Regions from separate parts of the Pseudomonas sp. 3296 genome, predicted to be linked through region 4. Evidence: predicted binding sites of a transcription regulator. Region 4 holds the regulator's gene; each other region holds the start of a gene.

Region 1 (5,210 bases), on a different contig from region 4:
CCAGCGGCTGGCGTAATGGCGACCAGGCCGGCGACCACACCCGAAGCAATACCCAGTGCACTTGGTTTGCCGTGAGTCATCCACTCGGCGAACATCCAGCCCAGTGCTGCCGCGGCGGTTGCGATCTGCGTTACCAGCATCGCCATGCCGGCGGTACCGTTGGCCGCCGCAGCGGAACCGGCGTTGAAGCCGAACCAGCCGACCCACAACATCGCGGCGCCCATCAGGGTGTAACCGAGGTTGTGCGGGGCCATCGGGGTGGTCGGGAAGCCTTTGCGCTTGCCCAGTACCAGGCAGGCAATCAGACCGGCCACACCGGCGTTGATGTGCACCACGGTGCCGCCGGCGAAGTCGAGTACGCCCCAGTCCCACAACAGGCCGCCGTTACCGGACCAGACCATGTGCGCAATCGGTGCGTAAACCAGGGTGAACCACACGCCCATGAAGATCAGCATGGCGGAGAACTTCATCCGCTCGGCGAAGGCACCGACGATCAGCGCAGGAGTGATGATGGCGAAGGTCATCTGGAAGGTGACGAACACCGCCTCAGGGAACAGCGCCGCAGGACCCGTCAGGCTGGCTGGCGTGATGCCGGCGAGGAAGGCCTTGTTCAGGCTACCGAAGAACGAGTTGAAATTGATGACGCCCTGTTCCATGCCGGTGGTGTCGAACGCGATGCTGTAGCCATAAATGACCCACAGGACGCTGATCAGGCCGGTAATGGCGAAGCACTGCATCATCACGGAAAGAATGTTTTTGGACCGAACCATGCCGCCGTAGAACAGCGCGAGGCCGGGAATGGTCATGAACAGCACGAGGGCTGTCGAGGTCATCATCCAGGCGGTGTCGCCAGAGTTGAGGACTGGGGCCGCCACTTCGTCTGCCGCCAAGGCCAGGCCGGGCATTACGAGGGACAACAGGGCTCCTAGCCCTGCGAATTTACGCAGAGTCATATTGTTTTCTCCTGGGGCGTTGGGTTTGTGGCGGCGTTTAAATCGCGTCGGTATCGGTTTCGCCGGTACGGATGCGAATCGCCTGTTCCAGATTGACCACGAAGATCTTGCCGTCACCGATCTTGCCGGTATTGGCTGCCTTGGTTATCGCCTCGATAACCCGGTCCAGATCCTTGTCGTCAATGGCGACATCGATCTTCACCTTGGGCAGAAAATCGACCACGTATTCCGCGCCGCGATACAGCTCGGTGTGACCCTTCTGCCGACCGAAGCCTTTGACTTCAGTAACGGTAATGCCCTGCACGCCGATCTCGGACAGCGACTCGCGCACGTCGTCCAGTTTGAACGGCTTGATGATGGCAGTGACTAGCTTCATGAAAACTCTCTCCCGAATTGGTGGACTTGCCCCAGGAAAACAAACCCGACTCAAGTCTAAGCGCAGTGCCTGGCTTTGTAACGCATCGTCGGCCTTGAATGCCCGTCCGACCCCAGCTAACCACCCCGTACGAAACACTTCCCCCGTTTCGCCTGGCGCACTGCATTCGTCACAGCGACTGCATCAGTGCATGGGTTGATAGTCACTAAGCAGAAAGCTTGCCATCTCGCCAAAACCCACTGAATTCAATCCCTTGGCTAATACCACGAGCCGGCGCCCTCCATTACCCGCGAACTAACGCACAACAACAGTGCGCTGCCGTCCGTCCGCATGCGCGAAAAGCGTGCGTCGGCGACCTGCCGGAATTGACTATAGACACTGCGTGATACACTGCCCGCCACTGTTTCCAGGACCTTTCCCATGCTCGCGCCCAAAGACCTCCTCGACGCCCTGACGGGCACCGCCTCCCGCCTCTTCAGCGGCGACACCCCGCTGCCGAAAAGCGAAATCGAAAGCCAGTTCAAGGCGTTGCTGCAAAGCGGCTTCAGCAAGCTGGATCTGGTGAGCCGGGAAGAGTTCGATAGCCAGATGGTTGTGCTGGCGCGGACCCGGGCACGGTTGGAGAGTCTTGAGTCGAAGGTGGCGGAGCTTGAAGCGAAGCTCAATCCGCCTGCCGAATCCGAGTAACTGAATGATCGTTCCCACGCTCTGCGTGGGAACGATCATTCGTCCTCCGCCCCGCCACCATCTCGGCAACGTCCTACAAAGATCACACCGCCGTCCGATAGCGCCGCGAAGCCCAGGTTCCTAAGCTCATCCCAGCTGAATAGTCAGCACTGGGTTTGGCGACCTGGATAGCATGTGACGCACCGCAACCACATTCGACTCTGGGCATTATTCCCCTTTCGAATTATGGCGGCTGGGCGTGGGAGACCTTCGGGTCTGCCGGTTTTTCGCATGCACCGGTTCGCCAACCCGCGCACAGCTGCCACCCTTTTCGTTTGGCGACGATCAGCGGCAGTTTCCTTCATGCGAGTTTGAGTGATGCTCTATGGACGACAACTATCTGATCCCACACACCTTCACCCGCCACAAACTCCACCTCCACGCCCTACTGTTGGAAAACCAAGCCTGGTTCAGCGCCCGAGACCTGGGTCGTCTGCTTCGCCTTTTCCTCGACGAACGCGCCGTCCGAAAACTCGATCCCGATCAACATCAAACCGCGCGAGTTCTCATCCACGGCACCCTCGAAAACACCCTGCTGATCAGCGAATCCGGCGTCTACGCCCTGCTCGTCTACCACTACTGCCCCGAATACCGAGGCCTGCGCGAATGGCTGACCCACGACGTAGTACCAGCCCTCAGAGACGCCCAACAACCCACCTCAACCGAACGCCCGATCCTGAGCCTGCTGAACTGGCCCGAGATGTCGTTGAGTTTGCTGCACTGGAATAACCAACCGTGGATTCGGTTGCAGGATGTTCCGCAGATGCTGGCGGATGGTGAACGGCCGCAGCGCTCGATCAATGCACCGTGGTGGAAGCGTGCTTCGCGGATGTTGCAATCGCTTTAAGTATTCAAAGCCCTACCACGTTCGATTTCGGCTTCCCGCAAATCGTAAGTCGCTTGCAGGCTCAACCAGAACTCGGGCGTGGTATTCAGGCAGCGAGATAACTTGCCCGCTAGATCAGCACTGACACAACGCTGGCACATGACGATTTCGTTTACCGTCTTCAACGACTCATCCAACGAATGGGCGAAAGCTGATTCTGAAATGCCTAACGGCTCAAGAAACTCCTCCTTGAGGATTTCGCCGGGATGAACCGACCGCATTTCATTCCTGTTCATTTTTCTCTCCGAAGGCAGCGATCAATTGACGATCATAAGCAGCCCTGCGAGCCAAACAAGATCGCTCACACCCTTTCGCCGCCGTCCTTCATCAATCCAGGCAACGTCCTACAACAACCTCATCCCGCGACTGATTACGTCGCAAATCCCCACTCCCTTACGCTTCCCCCATCAGAAAGACACTCGCAACATCCTGCGAAGATTTGGCACCTGCGCCATCACGCGCCCCCGACTACCCTTCAAAAAACCGCAGGAAGCGGTTCCCGTAAAACTCAAGGAACGACCATGTCCCTCTCCATCGTTCACAGCCGCGCCCAGATTGGCGTGGATGCGCCCGCCGTCACCGTAGAAGTTCATTTGGCCAACGGTTTGCCATCGCTGACGATGGTCGGTTTGCCTGAAGCGGCAGTGAAGGAAAGCAAGGATCGGGTGCGCAGCGCGATTATCAACTCAGGCCTGCAATTCCCTGCTCGGCGCATCACGCTGAATCTCGCGCCTGCGGACTTACCGAAGGACGGCGGACGTTTCGATCTGGCGATTGCCTTGGGGATTCTGTCAGCCAGTGTGCAGGTGCCGACGTTGACGCTGGATGACATTGAATGCCTGGGAGAGTTGGCGTTGTCCGGCGCGGTACGTGCCGTCAGAGGTGTGTTGCCGGCTGCACTGGCTGCACGCAAAGCCGGACGTTCGTTGATGGTGCCGCGGGCGAACGCCGAGGAGGCGTGCCTGGCATCCGGGTTGAAGGTGTTTGCCGTGGACCATCTGCTGGAAGCCGTTGCGCACTTCAACGGACATACGCCGGTCGAGCCCTACGTTTCCAATGGCTTGCTCTACGCCAGCAAACCCTATCCGGACTTGAATGAAGTGCAGGGGCAAATCTCGGCCAAGCGCGCATTGCTGATTGCGGCGGCTGGAGCTCACAATTTGCTGTTTAGCGGGCCGCCGGGGACTGGGAAAACGCTGTTGGCGAGTCGTTTGCCGGGTTTACTTCCTCCCTTGGCCGAAAACGAGGCGCTGGAAGTCGCAGCCATTCAATCCGTCACCAGTTGCGTGCCCTTGAGCCACTGGCCGCAAAGACCCTTCCGCCAGCCCCATCACTCCGCCTCGGGCCCGGCGTTGGTGGGCGGTGGTTCGAAGCCGCAACCCGGCGAAATCACCCTCGCCCATCATGGCGTGCTGTTCCTCGACGAACTAGGTTTTTTGCTTTTTACGTCTTTTTGTCTATACCTGCTATACGGTTGTAGAACAGCGGGCAGATGCAAATTCCTATGAGGGCTACGGCTTGACAATCATCAAGGACGTTTCAGCATACGCAAATTTTCCTTATGAAAACCTAAGCCATGCAGCCGTTGAAGGCTTAGCAGACGCATGCATTTCAACGACCGAGCGAAAGGGCGTTGTCAGCTTAACAAAGTCTTTAGAGTGCTTCCTCCAGATCACAGACCAAACGCTAAGCTGGGTGGAAATCACAAGCGGCAGATGTGATGAAATATTAACACTATTCAAAGGCGCTCTGTGTAGTGAACAGTTTCGTAAGTTAACACCCGCGCGCAGACCGATGCTGATACGGCATTTAGATAAGCTGATCTGCCGCATTAGAAATATGGACATCTGTAAGCCCAGTCCGAACGCAAGAAACATATTAGAAAATTATAGACCTGCTCAATCGAAATTTGAACAATTATCACTGAACGAGGAAAAAGTATGGCTATGGAATGCTTGGGGCTGTGAAAGTGCGTCTGGTATACAAGCAAACCTACCGCTACTACCATTTTATATTAAATTTGGACGCGCCTTCACTGAACAGCTATATAACATTTGCACAAGCTATCTATCAAATAGACGCACAGGACACATAATAGCAATAACAAAAATTAGCGAATTCGTAGAATCCAATGAGTGCGACTTCACTGCAGTGGACCTACTAACAAATCAAGGCTCGACGTCTTTTTTTAATAAATTTTTTATTTTTTATTATAAAACTGCTGTAACCAGAAACGCCAGTCATGCTAGCGCTGTTAATACTTGGCGCG
Region 2 (5,210 bases), on a different contig from region 4:
TGCATGCAGCTGGGCGCGCAGGGCCTGGTCACTTTCAAACCGCGCCATGGCCACGTCGAGAATTGGCTGCAGGCGCTGTGCGTGAATGCCTTCGACGATGTAGGCACTGACCCCGGACTTGATCGCCTGACGCATCACGCCGGGGTCGTGTTCATCGGTAAACATGACAATCGGTCGTGGCTGGTCACGGGTCACCAGCACCACTTGTTCCAGCACATCGCGGCTCGGTGACTCGGTATCGATCAGGATCACGTCCGGACGCACCGTTTCGACGCGTTCGGGCAAGTCGATGGTCAGGCCCGACTCGTCGATTACCTCGAACCCGGCTTCGGTCAGGGCGGCTTTCAGTCGACCGACTTTCTTCGCGGTGTCGTTGATCAGCAGGATACGCAGCATGTTCGCAGTCTCCTGTCAGCGTTGGGCGAATCGGTGCGAGCTGTCGCTCAAGGCGTGCAACTTGAAGCTGCGGGCATAGCCGGCCGGGTCAGAACCGTCCCAGACTTTGCCGTCGATCAACTGGCTGCTGCGCATGTCCTGCCCCCGGATATCGATATCGACGCCACTGGCGGCTTCGCGGTACAGATCCAGTTGCTGGACCTGACGGGCCACGCCGAGGTAATCCGGATCGTCGCGCAACAAGCCCCAGCGGCGGAACTGGGTCATGAACCACATGCCGTCGGACAGGTACGGCATGTTGACCTCGCCGCCTGCATGGAAGCGCAACGCGTGCGGGTCCTGCCAGCGATGGCCCAGCCCGTCGGCGTAGTCGCCCAACAGGCGCGGTTCGATGCAGTCGAGGGGGGCGTCGAGGTAATCCGGTGCGCTCAACAGTTGTGCGGTGCTGCGGCGGTTTTCCGTGCTTTGTTCAATGAACCGGCTGGCCTCCAGGATCGCCATGACCAAGGCCCGCGCGGTGTTGGGGTACTGCTCGATAAACGCCCGGGTGCAGCCGAGGACTTTTTCCGGGTGATCGGGCCAGATGGTCTGGGTCGTCGCCAGGGTAAAGCCGAAATTCTGTTGCACTGCGCTGGCGGACCACGGCTCACCCACGCAGAAACCGTCGATACGCCCGGCTTGCAAGTGCGCGACCATTTGCGGCGGCGGCACCACTACGCTGTCGACATCCTGCAGCGGGTGGATGCCCTGACTCGCCAGCCAGTAATACAGCCACATGGCGTGGGTGCCGGTCGGAAAGGTCTGGGCGAAGGTGAGTTTCGGGCGAGTTTGGTGCACGTGGCGCTCGAGTGCTTCAGGACTGGTCACGCCCAGCGCCTGCAAACCGTGGGAGAGGTTGATGCTCTGGCCATTCTGGTTCAGGCCCATCAGCACGGCCATGTCGGTCGAGGCCACGCCGCCGATGCCCAGATGGACGGCATAAATCAGACCATACAAGCTGTGGGCGGCGTCGAGTTCGCCGCTGACCAGTTTGTCCCGCAGGTTGGCCCAGGACGACTGGCGCTTGAGGTTCAGGGTCAGGCCGTAAGGCTGGGCGAACCCCTGAGTGGCGGCTACCACCACCGAGGCACAGTCGCTCAGGGCCATGAAACCGAGGTTGATGTCGGTCTTTTCCGGAGCATCGCTGCCATTGACCCACGCCAGAGGGTTGGCTGGAACTTCAATCATCGTTAAGCACCTTGCATAAAAAAACGCCGTACCGGGCGCCTTGCCAGAGCAAGGGCCAGTGACGACGCCATTGTCTTTCGACCCATTCCGCCGTTGGCATGAGTGCTGATACCGGTGGTGGTGCAAGGCATATGCCATCGCTGGCTGATTTTGTCGCGCGCCTCGCCTGCGGCCCCGATGCGCGGCTATAATTGCCGCCACTTTTCGTAGCCCAGAGTCAAACCCGCCCATGTACACCCTGGCCCGTCAGCTGTTGTTCAAACTTTCCCCGGAAACCTCCCACGATCTGTCCCTGGACCTGATCGGCGCGGGCGGACGTTTGGGCCTCAACGGCTTGCTGTGCAAGGCCCCGGCGAAAATGCCGGTGTCGGTCATGGGCCTGGACTTCCCGAACCCGGTGGGCTTGGCGGCGGGTCTGGACAAGAACGGCGCGGCCATCGACGGTTTCGCTCAACTGGGTTTTGGTTTTGTCGAAATCGGCACTATCACCCCACGCCCACAGCCGGGTAACCCGAAACCACGGATTTTCCGCCTGCCGGAAGCCGAGGCGATCATCAACCGCATGGGGTTCAACAACCTTGGTGTCGATCACCTGCTGGCCCGTGTGGCAGCCGCCAAGTACAAGGGCGTGCTGGGCATCAACATCGGCAAGAACTTCGACACCCCGGTCGAGCGCGCGGTCGACGATTACCTGATCTGCCTGGACAAGGTCTACGCCCACGCCAGCTACGTGACGGTCAACGTCAGCTCGCCGAACACCCCGGGCCTGCGCAGCCTGCAGTTCGGCGATTCGCTCAAGCAACTGCTCGCTGACCTGGCCACGCGCCGCGCCGAGTTGGCGTTGCGTCACGGTAAACATGTCCCGCTGGCGATCAAGATCGCACCGGACATGACCGACGAAGAAACCGCGCAGGTCGCACAAGCGCTGATTGAAACCGGGATGGACGCAGTGATCGCCACCAACACCACCCTGAGCCGCGTCGGTGTAGAAGGCATGGAGCACGGTGACGAGGCGGGCGGTCTGTCCGGCGCACCGGTTCGTGACAAGAGCACTCATACTGTCAAGGTGCTGGCTGCTGAGCTGGCGGGTCGCTTGCCGATCATCGCCGTGGGCGGGATCACCGAAGGCAAGCATGCGGCTGAGAAAATTGCCGCGGGTGCGAGCCTGGTGCAGATCTACTCCGGCTTTATCTACAAAGGCCCGGCGTTGATTCGTGAGTCCGTCGACGCCATCGCTGCCTTGCGCTGATTGTGTACAGGCGAAAGACAGGCATAAAAAAGGGCTCCTCGAAGGAGCCCCTGGGCCGGAGCCCGCCGTCCGGATGGGACGTGCGTGGTTAATTCATTCAGTCATCAGATTGTCGTGTCGGAGTGTTAGGCCCTGTAAATTAGCCGACGGCGTGAAGTTCGTTGAGTCTGTGGATTCCCGCAGTGCCGGTCATACCGTCCCAGTTGTCGCCGCGTCCCTCGCGCCAGCCGTTAATCCAGGCTTGGCGTACTGACGGTAGAGTAAATGGGCAAAGCTCACGGGATTTGCCACCAACGCCATATTGATATCCGCGCAAAAATGCTCTTTCCAACGGATCACGCTTAAGTCTTCTCATAGGGTGTTGCCCTCACTTGTTGACTGTATTTATCGCGTAGACTTCAATCGAGGTCTGGCAGAAAAAAACTTCTGCCGTTGGGGCCCGCTGCCGGCGTCGCGAGCCAAGGTGTTGACGTCGTTGCGGCGTCAACCTGTGTTGAGTTCTAACCAATGCGTCACATCGAGGGAATGATCGTTTTGTCATAAGGACGTAACCATAAAGATGCTATGGCCATAAGTAACACGATGTTTGCCCGTGTTTATTGGCCAAAGCCCTGTATGATCGGCCCCCCGCAGGATGACGGGGTTAATCCTTTAGTGAGAATGACTTCTGTTGCGCAGAAGCATTATTCGACGAAGGGTCGACTTATGACATTTTGTTGCATCAACTTTTTTATCTGCCTGTGCATCTAAGCTCTTCTAACCTGAGCAGCACAGGTGGGACGGCACACCTTCGTGCCACGCGGGCGCTCTTTTAGAAAAGCGCCTGATTGAAAACCGGACCGGCAATGCGTTGTCGGTTCACTTAGCTAAAGGCTCTGAAATTCCAATGTCCGATCAATTCGAAATCTTCCTCACTTGCCCCAAAGGCCTTGAAGGCCTGCTGATCGAGGAAGCCGTCGGGCTTGGCCTTGAAGAAGCACGTGAGCACACCTCTGCCGTGCGCGGCATGGCGACCATGGAAACCGCTTATCGCCTGTGCCTGTGGTCGCGTCTGGCGAACCGGGTGCTGCTGGTGCTCAAGCGTTTCCCGATGAAGGACGCCGAAGACCTGTACCACGGCGTGCTGGATATCGAGTGGCAAGACCACATGCTCAACGACGGCACCCTGGCCGTCGAGTTCAGCGGCCACGGCTCGGGCATCGACAACACCCACTTCGGCGCCTTGAAAGTCAAAGATGCCATCGTCGACAAACTGCGCACCCCGCAAGGCGACCGTCCGTCGATCGACAAACTCAATCCAGACCTGCGCATTCACCTGCGCCTGGACCGTGGCGAAGCGATTCTCTCCCTCGACCTGTCCGGCCACAGCCTGCACCAGCGCGGTTATCGCTTGCAGCAAGGCGCGGCGCCGCTGAAGGAAAACCTCGCGGCCGCGATCCTGATCCGTTCCGGCTGGCCACGCATTGCGGCCGAAGGCGGCGCGCTGGCTGACCCGATGTGCGGTGTCGGTACGTTCCTCGTCGAGGCGGCGATGATCGCCGCCGACATGGCGCCGAACCTGCGTCGCGAGCAATGGGGCTTCACCGCCTGGCTCGGTCACGTCCCGGCGTTGTGGAAAAAACTTCACGAAGAAGCCACCGAGCGCTGTGCGGCCGGCCTGGCCAAGCCACCGCTGTGGATTCGCGGTTACGAGGCCGACCCGCGCCTGATTCAACCGGGCCGGAACAACGTCGAGCGTGCCGGCCTGAGCGAGTGGATCAAGATCTACCAGGGCGAAGTCGGTACGTTCGAGCCGCGACCGGACCAGAACCAGAAAGGCCTGGTCATCTGCAACCCGCCGTACGGCGAGCGTCTGGGCGATGAGGCGAGCTTGCTTTACCTCTACCAGAACCTCGGCGAACGTCTGCGTCAGGCCTGCCTGAACTGGGAAGCTGCGGTGTTCACCGGCGCCCCGGACCTGGGCAAGCGCATGGGTATTCGCAGCCACAAACAGTATTCGTTCTGGAACGGCGCGTTGCCGTGCAAGCTGCTGCTGATCAAGGTCACGCCCGACCAGTTCGTCACTGGCGAGCGTCGCACCCCGGAGCAGCGTCAGGTCGAGCGCGAGCAGGCGGCCTATGATCAGGCCCCGAGCGAGCCAGAAGAACGCAAATACAACAAAAACGGCAACCCGATCAAACCGACTCCAGCACCGGCACCGGTGATCGAGCAACCGCGCTTGAGCGAGGGCGGGCAGATGTTTGCCAATCGCCTGCAGAAAAACCTCAAGGCGTTGGGCAAGTGGGTCAAGCGTGAAGGCATCGACTGCTATCGCGTGTATGACGCCGACATGCCGGAA
Region 3 (5,210 bases), on a different contig from region 4:
ACGGAGATAACCGGCGCAGGCATCGGCGTCGGCGACACAAACACCTTCGCATGCATCTGCTCACACCCGCCGCCCCGACGCATTCCGCGCACCGGACAAGCATCCAGGTAATCCAGGCCCACCGCCAGTTTCAAATGGCGCTCGGGCCGGTCCAATTCATTGGTCACATCGAAGCTGTACCACGCATCATCGAGCCAGGCTTCCGCCCAGGCGTGACTGGCCAGGTGTTCGCTGTTCTCACTGTACAGATAACCCGACACATACCGCGACGGAATGCCCAGGCTACGCGCGCACGCGAGAAACGCGTGGGTATGGTCCTGGCAGACACCGGAACGTCCGGCAAAGGCCTGGGCTGCGCTGGTGTCGACTTCGGTGGAGCCCGGCGTGTAGGTCATGTGCTGGTTCAGGCCATGCATCAAGTCGATCAGTGCGGTGCGATCCCGACGGGTCTTGCATTCCTTTTGCGCGAACGCTCGCAAGGCTTCGTCGGCTTCGGTCAGCCGGGTGAAACGCAGGAACGGCAGCGCCGACTGGCTCTCATGCTCGGCTTCGCGCAGCTCATCGATATCCACCTGACCACGGGCGCCGATGATGATCGCCTCGTGCGGCTCATCCATGGTCAGTACATGCAGGATGTTGCCGAACGGATCGAGTTGCGCGCGCACCGGGCGCGGCAGGTCGAGTTGCCAGCTGAGCACGTGCTGGCGCTCGCTGTCATGGGGTGTCAGTCGCAAATACTGGATGCTCGCCCGCACCTGATCTTCATAGTGATAGGTGGTTTCGTGGCTTATGGAAAGTCTCATGCAGCCTCCAGGTAAGAACTGTGAATGGCGTTGCCCAACTGGCGCACCAGCGGGATGAATTCGGTCAGCCAGGCGTGCAGGCCTTCGTCGAGAATTTCGTTGATACCGGTGTAGCGCAGGCGTGCGTCGATCTCGGCGGCCAGGCGCTGCGCGGGGCGGCCGTTGGCACCCGGCAGGCTGGCGAGAATCTGGTCGATTTCTTCGGTGCATGCGCGCAAGGAACGCGGTACATCGGCGCGCAGCAACAGCAACTCGGCCACATGCCGGGCACCGGGGGCGTCGCGGTAGATCTCGGTGTAAGCCTCGAACGACGACAGCGCTCGCAACAAGGCGCTCCACTGGTAATAAGCGTGCGCCGTGCTGTCACTGACCGCTTCGGCTTGATCACCGGCCATTTCGTAGCGTGCATCGAGCAGGCGTAGCGTGTTGTCGGCCCTTTCGATAAACGTCCCCAAACGAATGAAGCGGAACGCATCGTTACGCATGATGGTGCCGTAGGACGCACCCCGGAACAGGTGGGAACGCTCCTTGATCCACTCGCAAAAACGGCTCATGCCATAGCGACTCAAGCCCTGTTCGGCGATGCCGCGAATTTCCAGCCAGGTGGCGTTGATGTTTTCCCACATGTCGGCGGTGATTCGCCCACGTACCGCATGGGCACTGGCCCGCGCGGCGCCGAGGCAGCTGTAGATGCTTGCCGGGTTGGCCGCGTCCAGGGCGAAGAAATGCAGCAGCCGCTCAGCGTGCAATTCGCCGTGGCGCTCCAGGTAATCCTCCAGGGTGCCGGTGATCAGCAACGGCATGGCCAGTTCGTGCAGCCCGTTGCCGCGACCATCCTGCGGCATCAGCGACAGCGAATAACTGATGTCGAGCATCCGTGCGAGGTTTTCCGCCCGCTCCAGGTAACGCGACATCCAATACAAATCCGAGGCAGTTCTACTTAACATGGCAGGCTTCCTTCAATCCTCGACCACCCAGGTGTCCTTGGTTCCGCCACCCTGGGAGGAATTCACCACCAGGGAGCCTTCACGCAAAGCAACACGGGTCAAACCGCCGGGCACAACCCGGGTTTCGCGGCCAGACAATACAAACGGACGCAGGTCGATGTGGCGTGGCGCAATGCCGTTTTCGACAAAGGTCGGACAGGTCGACAGAGACAACGTCGGTTGCGCGATGTACGCGTGGGGCTTGGCTTTGATCCGTGCACGGAACGACTCGATTTCCGCCGCCGTCGCCGCCGGCCCCACCAGCATTCCATAACCGCCGGAGCCCTGGGTTTCCTTGACCACCAGATCCGGAAGATTGGCCAGTACGTGGGACAGTTCGGAGGGATTGCGACACTGGAACGTCGGAACGTTCTTCAGGATCGGTTCTTCGTCGAGGTAAAACCGGATCATGTCGGTGACAAACGGGTACACCGACTTGTCGTCCGCCACCCCGGTGCCGATGGCATTCGCCAACACGACGTTGCCGGAACGGTACGACGACAAGAGCCCCGGAACGCCCAGCATCGAATCCGGATTGAACGCCAGCGGATCGAGAAACGCGTCGTCGAGGCGCCGGTAGATCACGTCGACAGCCTTCGGACCGTCCGTGGTGCGCATGAACACCTTGTCATCGCGCACAAACAGGTCCGCGCCCTCCACCAGTTCGACCCCCATCTCCCGAGCCAGAAAGGCATGCTCGAAAAATGCGCTGTTGAAGCGACCCGGCGTCAGCACCACCACGCTCGGGTTATCGATCGGGCTGGAGCTTTTCAGGGTATCCAGCAGCAAATTCGGATAGTGATCGATAGGCGCAATGCGTTGCGCCGCGAACAGTTCGGGGAACAGGCGCATCATCATCTTGCGGTCTTCGAGCATGTAGCTCACGCCGCTTGGTGTACGCAGGTTGTCTTCGAGCACGTAGTACGTGCCGTCGCCGTCGCGCACCAGATCGACGCCAGAGATGTGCGAATAGATATCCCGGTGCAGATCCAGCCCTTGCATCGCCAACTGGTATTGCTCGTTGGCCAGCACTTGCTCGGCCGGGATGATGCCAGCCTTGATGATGCGCTGCTCGTGATAGAGGTCGGCAAGGAACATGTTCAGTGCCTTGACCCGCTGGATGCAGCCGCGCTCGACGACCCGCCATTCGCTGGCAGGAATGCTGCGGGGGATGGTGTCGAAGGGAATCAGGCGCTCTGTCCCCTGCTCGTCCCCGTAGAGCGTGAAGGTAATCCCGGCGCGATGAAATAGCAGATCGGCCTCGCGTCGCCGTTGTGCCAGAAGCTCGTCAGGCGTTTCGGCCAGCCAACGGGCAAACTCCCGATAATGCGGGCGGACCTGGCCGCCGGCATCGTACATTTCATCAAAATAGGTGCGGATCATGCCGTACTCCTTGTCACCCGGACATCTAGGCTTCGCAAGGCCCGTGCCAGCGGCAGAAACGCTTTTATATCAATCGGTTGGATAATCGCCCCGTTTGCACCGCACCATTCCTGTGCAGCAAACGCCCCAACCTGACAGCCCCCGCTTCATTGCAAGGCGACGTGGTCGCCTATCACCAGCATAGTCAGAGTTGATTTCACCGCCCTGCCGCCGTTGCGGATAATCCGCGCATTCGCTGGAAAAACAGCCCGAACTTCCCTTTAGCCGCCTGCTCTGGCGGTTTTTTTTTGCGCCGGATTCTTGTTTCAAGGTTTTGCCGTACCTGGTTTACCGCCCCACACACTAAAACGGCCAACCCGAAGGTCAGCCGTTAGTGCGTGTCACTGTTCATAGGATTATGCGAGTAGCCCTCGTACCTCCTGCTTGACGCCCCATCCTTCGATGATGCCGCCCAGAGGCTCGACCACCGCCTCGAAGCCTTGCTCGAAATCGCCGATGTCATCGTAAGTGGCGTACATGACTTTGCTCAGTTCGAGCGCCCATGCACCGTCGTCGCGCACACTGATTTGCGCATTCAGGGATTCGCCACGGTAATGACCTGCTGCTCTGCGGGCCCGCTCCTCGTCGGGAAAAATGGCGTAGAACTCGATGGGGTGGAATCTTGAAAAGTCGAAACCGCCTTCTTTCATGCGGCGCAGCACCGAGCTGCTGATGTCTTCTTGATAGGCTGTGCTCATGAAACGTCCCCCTCATAGTGATGGATAGACTTTCCGTATTCCCGGCACGCGCAACCGAGTGGTGCGCGCGATGCGGCAACCTCGTTGCCGGTGGGAAGCAAGCATGTAGCTGACAAGACCAGACCTTAGCGATCCGTTCGCTGATCTCGTTTGCAGAGTAGCCTCAAGAGAGAGCCGCTGCCAAGGCCTGGATGAGAATGAGACAGGCGAGGTTCAGATTGGCGTGATGCCGAGGATTTGTATGCTGTTCTGGGCTTTGAGGCTTTTGACGGTCGCATCGGGGGTTCGCCCTTCCAGATCGTTCAGATCCAGTTCGGCGGCGACAGGCAGGAGTCGGGCCTTGATGAGTTTGGCGGCGTGCTCATTGTCTGGGCACTCGTCGCACTCAAAGACTTCATCGACTGTTTCACCGTGATCATCCACGAAAGTGATTTTCCACTTTTGCATCAGTGCCTCCTCGATAAAGCCCATGGATGGGCTTACATGCATCTGGACTTTTGCGCTGACTGATCGTTCAAACGAATTGCGGTGTTCTGACAGGAAACCCGTTGCCTTTTTTGTAGGAGTGAGCCTGCTCGCGATAGCAATCCGTCAGTCAATAATCATGTGACTGATACACCGCTATCGCGAGCAGGCTCACTCCTACACCGGGGGTGTACAACCCTTAGTCGTTGCTTGGCTTGTTCACCGCTTGCAGTACGTATTGCGGCAAGGCGAACGCGCCGATGTGGATTTCCGGGTTGTAGTAGCGGGTGATGATGCCGCTGCCGGCGAAACGCTGTTGCAGGGTTTCACGGGACAATTTGCGATAAGCGGTATTGGTCGCACCCCAGGCGAATGTCATCGAGCCACCGATGTAGGTCGGCACGGCCGCCTGATAGAAGTGCCAATCCGGGAACAGGCTGCGCAGGCGCCCGGCGGTGGTTTTGACTTCTTCGATCTGCATGAACGGGGTGCCGTTCTGGGTGACCAGGATACCGCCCTCGTTCAGGCAGCGATGGCAGGCCTGGTAGAAGTTTTCCGAGAACAGTACTTCACCCGGACCGATCGGGTCGGTGGAGTCAGAAATGATCACGTCGAACTTTTCAGTCGTGGTCGCGACGAAACGCATGCCGTCATCGATCACCAGGTTCAGGCGAGGATCTTCGAACGCACCTTTGGAGTGGTTCGGCAGGAATTCCTTGCACATGTCGACCACGGTGCCGTCGATCTCGACCATGGTGATGTGTTCGATGCTGCGGTGCTTGGCCACTTCACGCAGCATGCCGCCGTCGCCGCCACCGATGATCAGCACGCGCTTG
Region 4 (5,210 bases):
GCGCCACCTGATTGGGTGGTGCGCCTTTTTTTATCGGGTTACTGAGCGGCTTTGGTCTGGACTGGCGTTTACTCGCCTTCGTCGAAATAACGGTTGATCAAGTCCCTCAACGCATCCAGTGCCCTTTGCGCGTCTTCGCCTTCGGTGCTGATATGGATTTTGGTGCCCTTGCCCGCAGCGAGCATCATCATTGCCATGATGCTTTTGCCGTCGACCGTGGATTCCGGAGTGCGTCCTACTCTGATCGTGCAATCCTTGAACTCACCGGCGACCCCGACGAATTTTGCAGAAGCACGGGCATGCAGGCCCAGCTTGTTGATGATTTCGATTTCCAGAGCAGGCATCGCGGTGTGAATCCTTTAGCTGAGGTCGCGGTGGCGGACCTGGACGTTCTTCAGGGATTGTTGCAAAACCTGGCCCAGACGTTCGGTCAGGTAGACGGAGCGGTGATGCCCGCCGGTGCAGCCAATGGCAATGGTGACATAAGCACGGTTGCTGGCGGCAAAGCGCGGCAGCCACTTGAGCAGATACGACGATATGTCCTGGAACATTTCTTCGACATCCGGTTGAGCGGCGAGGTACTCGGCCACCGGTTGATCGAGCCCCGACTGCGCACGCAGCTCCGGCTTCCAGTAAGGGTTGGGCAGGCAACGCACGTCGAACACCAGGTCCGCGTCTACCGGCATGCCACGCTTGAATCCGAACGACTCGACCAGAAAGGCAGTACCGGCTTCCGGCTGGTTCAGCAGGCGCAGCTTGATGGTGTCGCGCAGCTGGTACAGGTTCAGATTCGTGGTGTTGATCTTGAGGTCGGCCAGATCGACGATCGGACCCAGCAGATTGCTTTCGTCCTCGATCGCCTCGGCCAACGAACGGTTAGGGGTGCTCAGCGGGTGACGACGGCGGGTTTCGGAAAAGCGTTTGAGCAAGGTTTCTTCGTCGGCGTCCAGGTACAGCACATCGCACTTGATATGCCGGCTACGGACTTCTTCGAGCAGTTCGGGAAAGCGTGACAGGTGGCTCGGCAGGTTACGTGCATCGATGGACACGGCGACCAGCGGCTGTGCCAGTTCGGTATGAATCAGTGCGCGTTCGGCCAGTTCCGGCAGCAAGCCGGCGGGCAGGTTGTCGATGCAGTAGTAGCCGTTGTCCTCGAGAACATCGAGTACGGTACTTTTACCTGAGCCGGAACGGCCACTGACGATGATCAAGCGCATGATTAGTGACCGTTTTGCTCTTCCAGAACAACCTTATACAAGGCTTCGTTGCTCTGAGCACTACGCAGTTTTTCCCGCACCTCCTTGCGATCGAGCATGCTGGCGATCTGGCGGAGCAGTTCAAGGTGCGCATCGGTAGCCGCTTGCGGGACCAGCAGTACAAACAGCAGGTCAACCGGAGCGCCGTCGATGGCGTCGAAATCGATTGGGGCGTCTAGGTGCATCAAGGCGCTGATGGGCGATTCGCAACCTTTGAGGCGGCAGTGGGGGATGGCGATGCCGTTACCAAAACCGGTCGAGCCGAGTTTTTCACGGGCAATCAAAGCCTCGAAGACATCTTGCATCTCCAGATCCGGCACTTCCCGGGCAATCAGGTTGGCAATTTGTTCGAGTGCTTTCTTTTTACTGCCGCCCGGCACGTTCACGAGGGAACGGCCGGGGGTCAGGATGTTTTCAAGTCGGATCATGGGTTGGGGATGTTAACGACCGGTCGCGCCCTGGAGGAGGCTCTGGGTCTTTTCCTTATGCTTTTTGAGTTGTTTATCCAGCTTGTCGGTCAATGCGTCGATCGCCGCGTACATATCGGTATGTTCCGCGTTGGCGACCACTTCATTGCCGGGAATATGCAGGGTGGCTTCGATTTTCTGCTTCAGCTTCTCGACCGTCATCGTGACCTGCACGTTGGTGATCTTGTCGAAATGCCGCTCTAATCGTTCGAGTTTTTCGCCGATGTAGATGCGCAGGGGTTCGGTCACTTCCAGTTGGTGTCCACTGATGTTGACTTGCATACAGCTTCTCCTTCGTTGCCAGTGCATAAAGCGGTAGATCAGATGATCTACCACTGGAACGCTGTGGCGTGGCTCTACATCAACCGCTTGCGTTCGCTCGAAGGCGCGATCCCTAAGGATTCGCGGTACTTGGCGACGGTGCGGCGAGCCACCTGAATGCCTTGTGCCTCCAGTAAACCAGCGATCTTGCTGTCACTCAACGGCTTTTTCTGATTTTCCGCGGCAACCAGTTTTTTGATGATCGCGCGGATCGCCGTGGAGGAGCATTCGCCGCCTTCGGAGGTGCTGACGTGACTGGAGAAAAAGTATTTCAGCTCATATATGCCCCGTGGGGTATGCATGAATTTTTGCGTGGTCACCCGTGAAATCGTCGACTCGTGCATGCCTACCGCTTCAGCGATGTCATGCAGGACCAGCGGCTTCATGGCTTCGTCGCCGTACTCCAGGAAGCCGCGTTGATGTTCGACGATCTGGGTGGCGACTTTCATCAGGGTTTCATTGCGGCTTTGCAGGCTCTTGATGAACCAGCGGGCCTCTTGCAATTGATTGCGCATGAAGGTGTTGTCAGCGCTGGTGTCGGCGCGACGGACAAACCCAGCGTACTGGGCGTTGACCCGCAGCCTTGGCACCGACTCCTGGTTAAGTTCCACCAGCCAGCGTTCGTTGTCCTTGCGCACGATCACGTCTGGAACGACGTACTCGGCTTCGCTGGATTCGATCTGCGAGCCGGGGCGCGGGTTGAGGCTCTGGACCAGTTCGATGACCTGACGCAGTTCATCTTCCTTGAGCTTCATGCGGCGCATCAGTTGGCTGTAGTCGCGACTGCCGAGCAAATCGATGTAGTCGCTGACCAGGCGCTTGGCTTCGGCCAGCCAAGGCGTCTTGGCGGACAATTGGCGCAATTGCAGCAGCAGGCATTCGCCCAGGTTGCGCGCGCCGATGCCGGCCGGTTCGAATTGCTGGATGCGGTGCAGGACGGCTTCGATTTCGTCCAGTTCGATGTCCAGTTCCGGGTCGAAAGCTTCGAGGATCTCCTCGAGGGTTTCATCCAGGTAACCCTGATTGTTGATGCAGTCGATCAGGGTCACGGCGATCAGGCGATCGGTGTCGGACATCGGTGCCAGGTTCAGTTGCCAGAGCAGGTGGCTTTGCAGGCTCTCGCCAGCCGAAGTGCGAGTGGTGAAGTCCCATTCGTCGTCATCGTTGCTCGGCAGGCTGCTGGCGCTGGTCTGGTAGACGTCTTCCCAGGCTGTGTCGACGGGCAGTTCGTTGGGGATGCGCTCGTTCCAGTCACCTTCCTCGAGGTTGTCCACCGTCGGGGCGGTTTCCTGGTAGGAGGGTTCCGAAACATCGGCATTGGGTTGCTGTTCGGCTTTGTCGGCCAAGGGGTCGGCGTTGTCGAAGTCGTCGCCTTCTTCCTGGCGTTCGAGCATCGGATTGGACTCCAGGGCCTCCTGGATTTCCTGTTGCAGGTCCAGGGTCGACAATTGGAGCAGGCGGATGGCCTGTTGCAGCTGCGGTGTCATCGTCAGCTGCTGGCCCATTCTCAAGACTAGCGATGGTTTCATGGCAGGGGCTTAACACCTTATTCGCCGGCGCACATGCGCCATCCACTACAGGGCGCCGGAGCGCCAAACATAAGCAAATTATATGCCTGAAACTGAAGTGTTTGCCTAGAGCGCTGTAACAATAAAAACCTGTTGATTTTTATCGTCGTAAGCGCTCAGTCGGCTAGCCAGACACCTCAACGCTTACAGGCGGAACTCATGGCCCAGATAAACTTCTTTAACCAGGTCGTTGGCCAGGATAGTGGCGGAGTCGCCTTCGGCAATCAGCTGGCCATCGTTGACGATGTAGGCTGTTTCGCAGATATCCAGGGTTTCACGGACGTTGTGGTCAGTGATCAGCACGCCAATGCCTTTGGCCTTGAGGTGGTAGATGATCTGCTTGATGTCGCCGACCGAAATCGGGTCCACGCCGGCGAAAGGTTCGTCGAGCAGGATGAATTTCGGATTGGTGGCCAGTGCGCGAGCGATTTCCACGCGGCGGCGTTCACCACCCGACAGGCTCATGCCGAGGTTGTCGCGGATGTGGCTGATGTGAAATTCCTGCAGCAGGCTTTCCAGCTCTTTGCGACGCCCGGCCTTGTCGAGTTCCTTGCGGGTCTCGAGGATTGCCATGATGTTGTCGGCCACCGAGAGTTTGCGGAAGATCGACGCTTCTTGCGGCAGATAACCGATACCAGCCTTTGCGCGACCGTGCATCGGCTGGTGGCTGACGTCCAGATCATCGATCAGCACACGGCCCTGATCGGCCTGCACCAGGCCGACAATCATGTAGAAGCAAGTGGTCTTGCCGGCGCCGTTGGGACCCAGCAGGCCGACGATTTGACCGCTGTCGATCGACAGGCTGACGTCGCGCACGACCTGGCGGCTCTTGTAGCTCTTGGCCAGATGCTGAGCTTTCAGAGTTGCCATTACTGGGCCTTCTGCTCGTCGGTTTTCTTCTTCGGCTGGATCACCATGTCGATGCGTGGACGCGCCTCGGTGACCTTGTTGCCTGTCGCACGGCCAGCGCTCGCAAGCTTCTTGACTGTGTCGTAGACGATTTTCTCGCCCTGGGTGGTGTTGTTGTCCTTGTCGACAACTTTTGCCTTGTCGATCAGCACGACGCGGTTTTGCGCGGCGTGGTACTGGATAGTCACACCCCAACCCTGGACAGGCTTGGTGTCGCCAGCGGTCTGCAGTTGCTCGAAGTAGGCGAGATTGCCCACCGAAGTCACCACGTCGATGTCGCCAGCCGGCGTACGAGTGATGGTCACGGTGTTGCCCTTAACGATCATCGAACCCTGGGTGATGATCACGTCACCTTTATAGGTGGCAACGCCATTCTTATCGTCCAGTTGGGCATCGTCGGCCTGAATGCGGATTGGCTGCTCTTGATCGTTCGGCAGAGCCCAGGCGCTCACGCTTCCCAGTGCTGCGCCCAGACTGAGCAAAATAGGGAGGGTTTTAACGAGCCTCATACTGTCCTCTTACGTTAGATAGCAGGTGTATCCTGCTTTCTTTCAAGTACGCTTTCATTCCGTTGCCTGTCGATACACCGCCAGCGCCGTCGATTCTAACGGGTTGGTCGGTCTGCGCATATTGCTGCTGCGGGAACACAGTCATACGGGTGGTGGTAATCAGGGTCCTGCGGTTTTTTT

The links. Region 4 encodes sigma-54, which starts transcription at its own class of promoters, with help from an activator protein. Its sites were predicted from a motif close to ANTGGCATNNANNTTGCTNT; they were not measured.
Positions count from the first base shown of each region.
Region 1: glnK (P-II family nitrogen regulator) is a predicted target of sigma-54. The motif match lies at 1,536-1,555, and genes of this name have one in related genera.
Region 2: J2X66_RS02890 (CmpA/NrtA family ABC transporter substrate-binding protein) is a predicted target of sigma-54. The motif match lies at 1,743-1,762, and genes of this name have one in related genera.
Region 3: J2X66_RS03170 (circularly permuted type 2 ATP-grasp protein) is a predicted target of sigma-54. The motif match lies at 3,204-3,223, and genes of this name have one in related genera.

Region 1 is NZ_JAVDUY010000002.1:425,969-431,178, forward strand. Features, by position in the region: gene J2X66_RS06480 (ammonium transporter) at 1-953, opposite strand, end outside; gene glnK (P-II family nitrogen regulator) at 991-1,329, opposite strand; gene J2X66_RS06490 (accessory factor UbiK family protein) at 1,750-2,016, shown strand; gene J2X66_RS06495 (Bro-N domain-containing protein) at 2,381-2,902, shown strand; gene J2X66_RS06500 (HigA family addiction module antitoxin) at 2,899-3,177, opposite strand; partial or broken gene J2X66_RS06505 (YifB family Mg chelatase-like AAA ATPase) at 3,463-4,371, shown strand; gene J2X66_RS06510 (hypothetical protein) at 4,460-5,210, shown strand, end outside.
Region 2 is NZ_JAVDUY010000001.1:600,771-605,980, reverse strand. Features, by position in the region: gene J2X66_RS02895 (ANTAR domain-containing protein) at 1-396, opposite strand, end outside; gene J2X66_RS02890 (CmpA/NrtA family ABC transporter substrate-binding protein) at 412-1,623, opposite strand; gene J2X66_RS02885 (quinone-dependent dihydroorotate dehydrogenase) at 1,853-2,872, shown strand; gene rmf (ribosome modulation factor) at 3,012-3,227, opposite strand; gene rlmKL (bifunctional 23S rRNA (guanine(2069)-N(7))-methyltransferase RlmK/23S rRNA (guanine(2445)-N(2))-methyltransferase RlmL) at 3,759-5,210, shown strand, end outside.
Region 3 is NZ_JAVDUY010000001.1:664,448-669,657, forward strand. Features, by position in the region: gene J2X66_RS03160 (transglutaminase family protein) at 1-803, opposite strand, end outside; gene J2X66_RS03165 (alpha-E domain-containing protein) at 800-1,750, opposite strand; gene J2X66_RS03170 (circularly permuted type 2 ATP-grasp protein) at 1,763-3,172, opposite strand; gene J2X66_RS03175 (ribonuclease E inhibitor RraB) at 3,568-3,909, opposite strand; gene J2X66_RS03180 (hypothetical protein) at 4,123-4,356, opposite strand; gene speE (polyamine aminopropyltransferase) at 4,574-5,210, opposite strand, start outside.
Region 4 is NZ_JAVDUY010000003.1:512,295-517,504, reverse strand. Features, by position in the region: gene J2X66_RS10720 (HPr family phosphocarrier protein) at 69-344, opposite strand; gene rapZ (RNase adapter RapZ) at 360-1,217, opposite strand; gene ptsN (PTS IIA-like nitrogen regulatory protein PtsN) at 1,220-1,684, opposite strand; gene hpf (ribosome hibernation-promoting factor, HPF/YfiA family) at 1,697-2,005, opposite strand; gene J2X66_RS10700 (RNA polymerase factor sigma-54) at 2,080-3,573, opposite strand; gene lptB (LPS export ABC transporter ATP-binding protein) at 3,757-4,482, opposite strand; gene lptA (lipopolysaccharide transport periplasmic protein LptA) at 4,482-5,030, opposite strand; gene lptC (LPS export ABC transporter periplasmic protein LptC) at 5,017-5,210, opposite strand, start outside.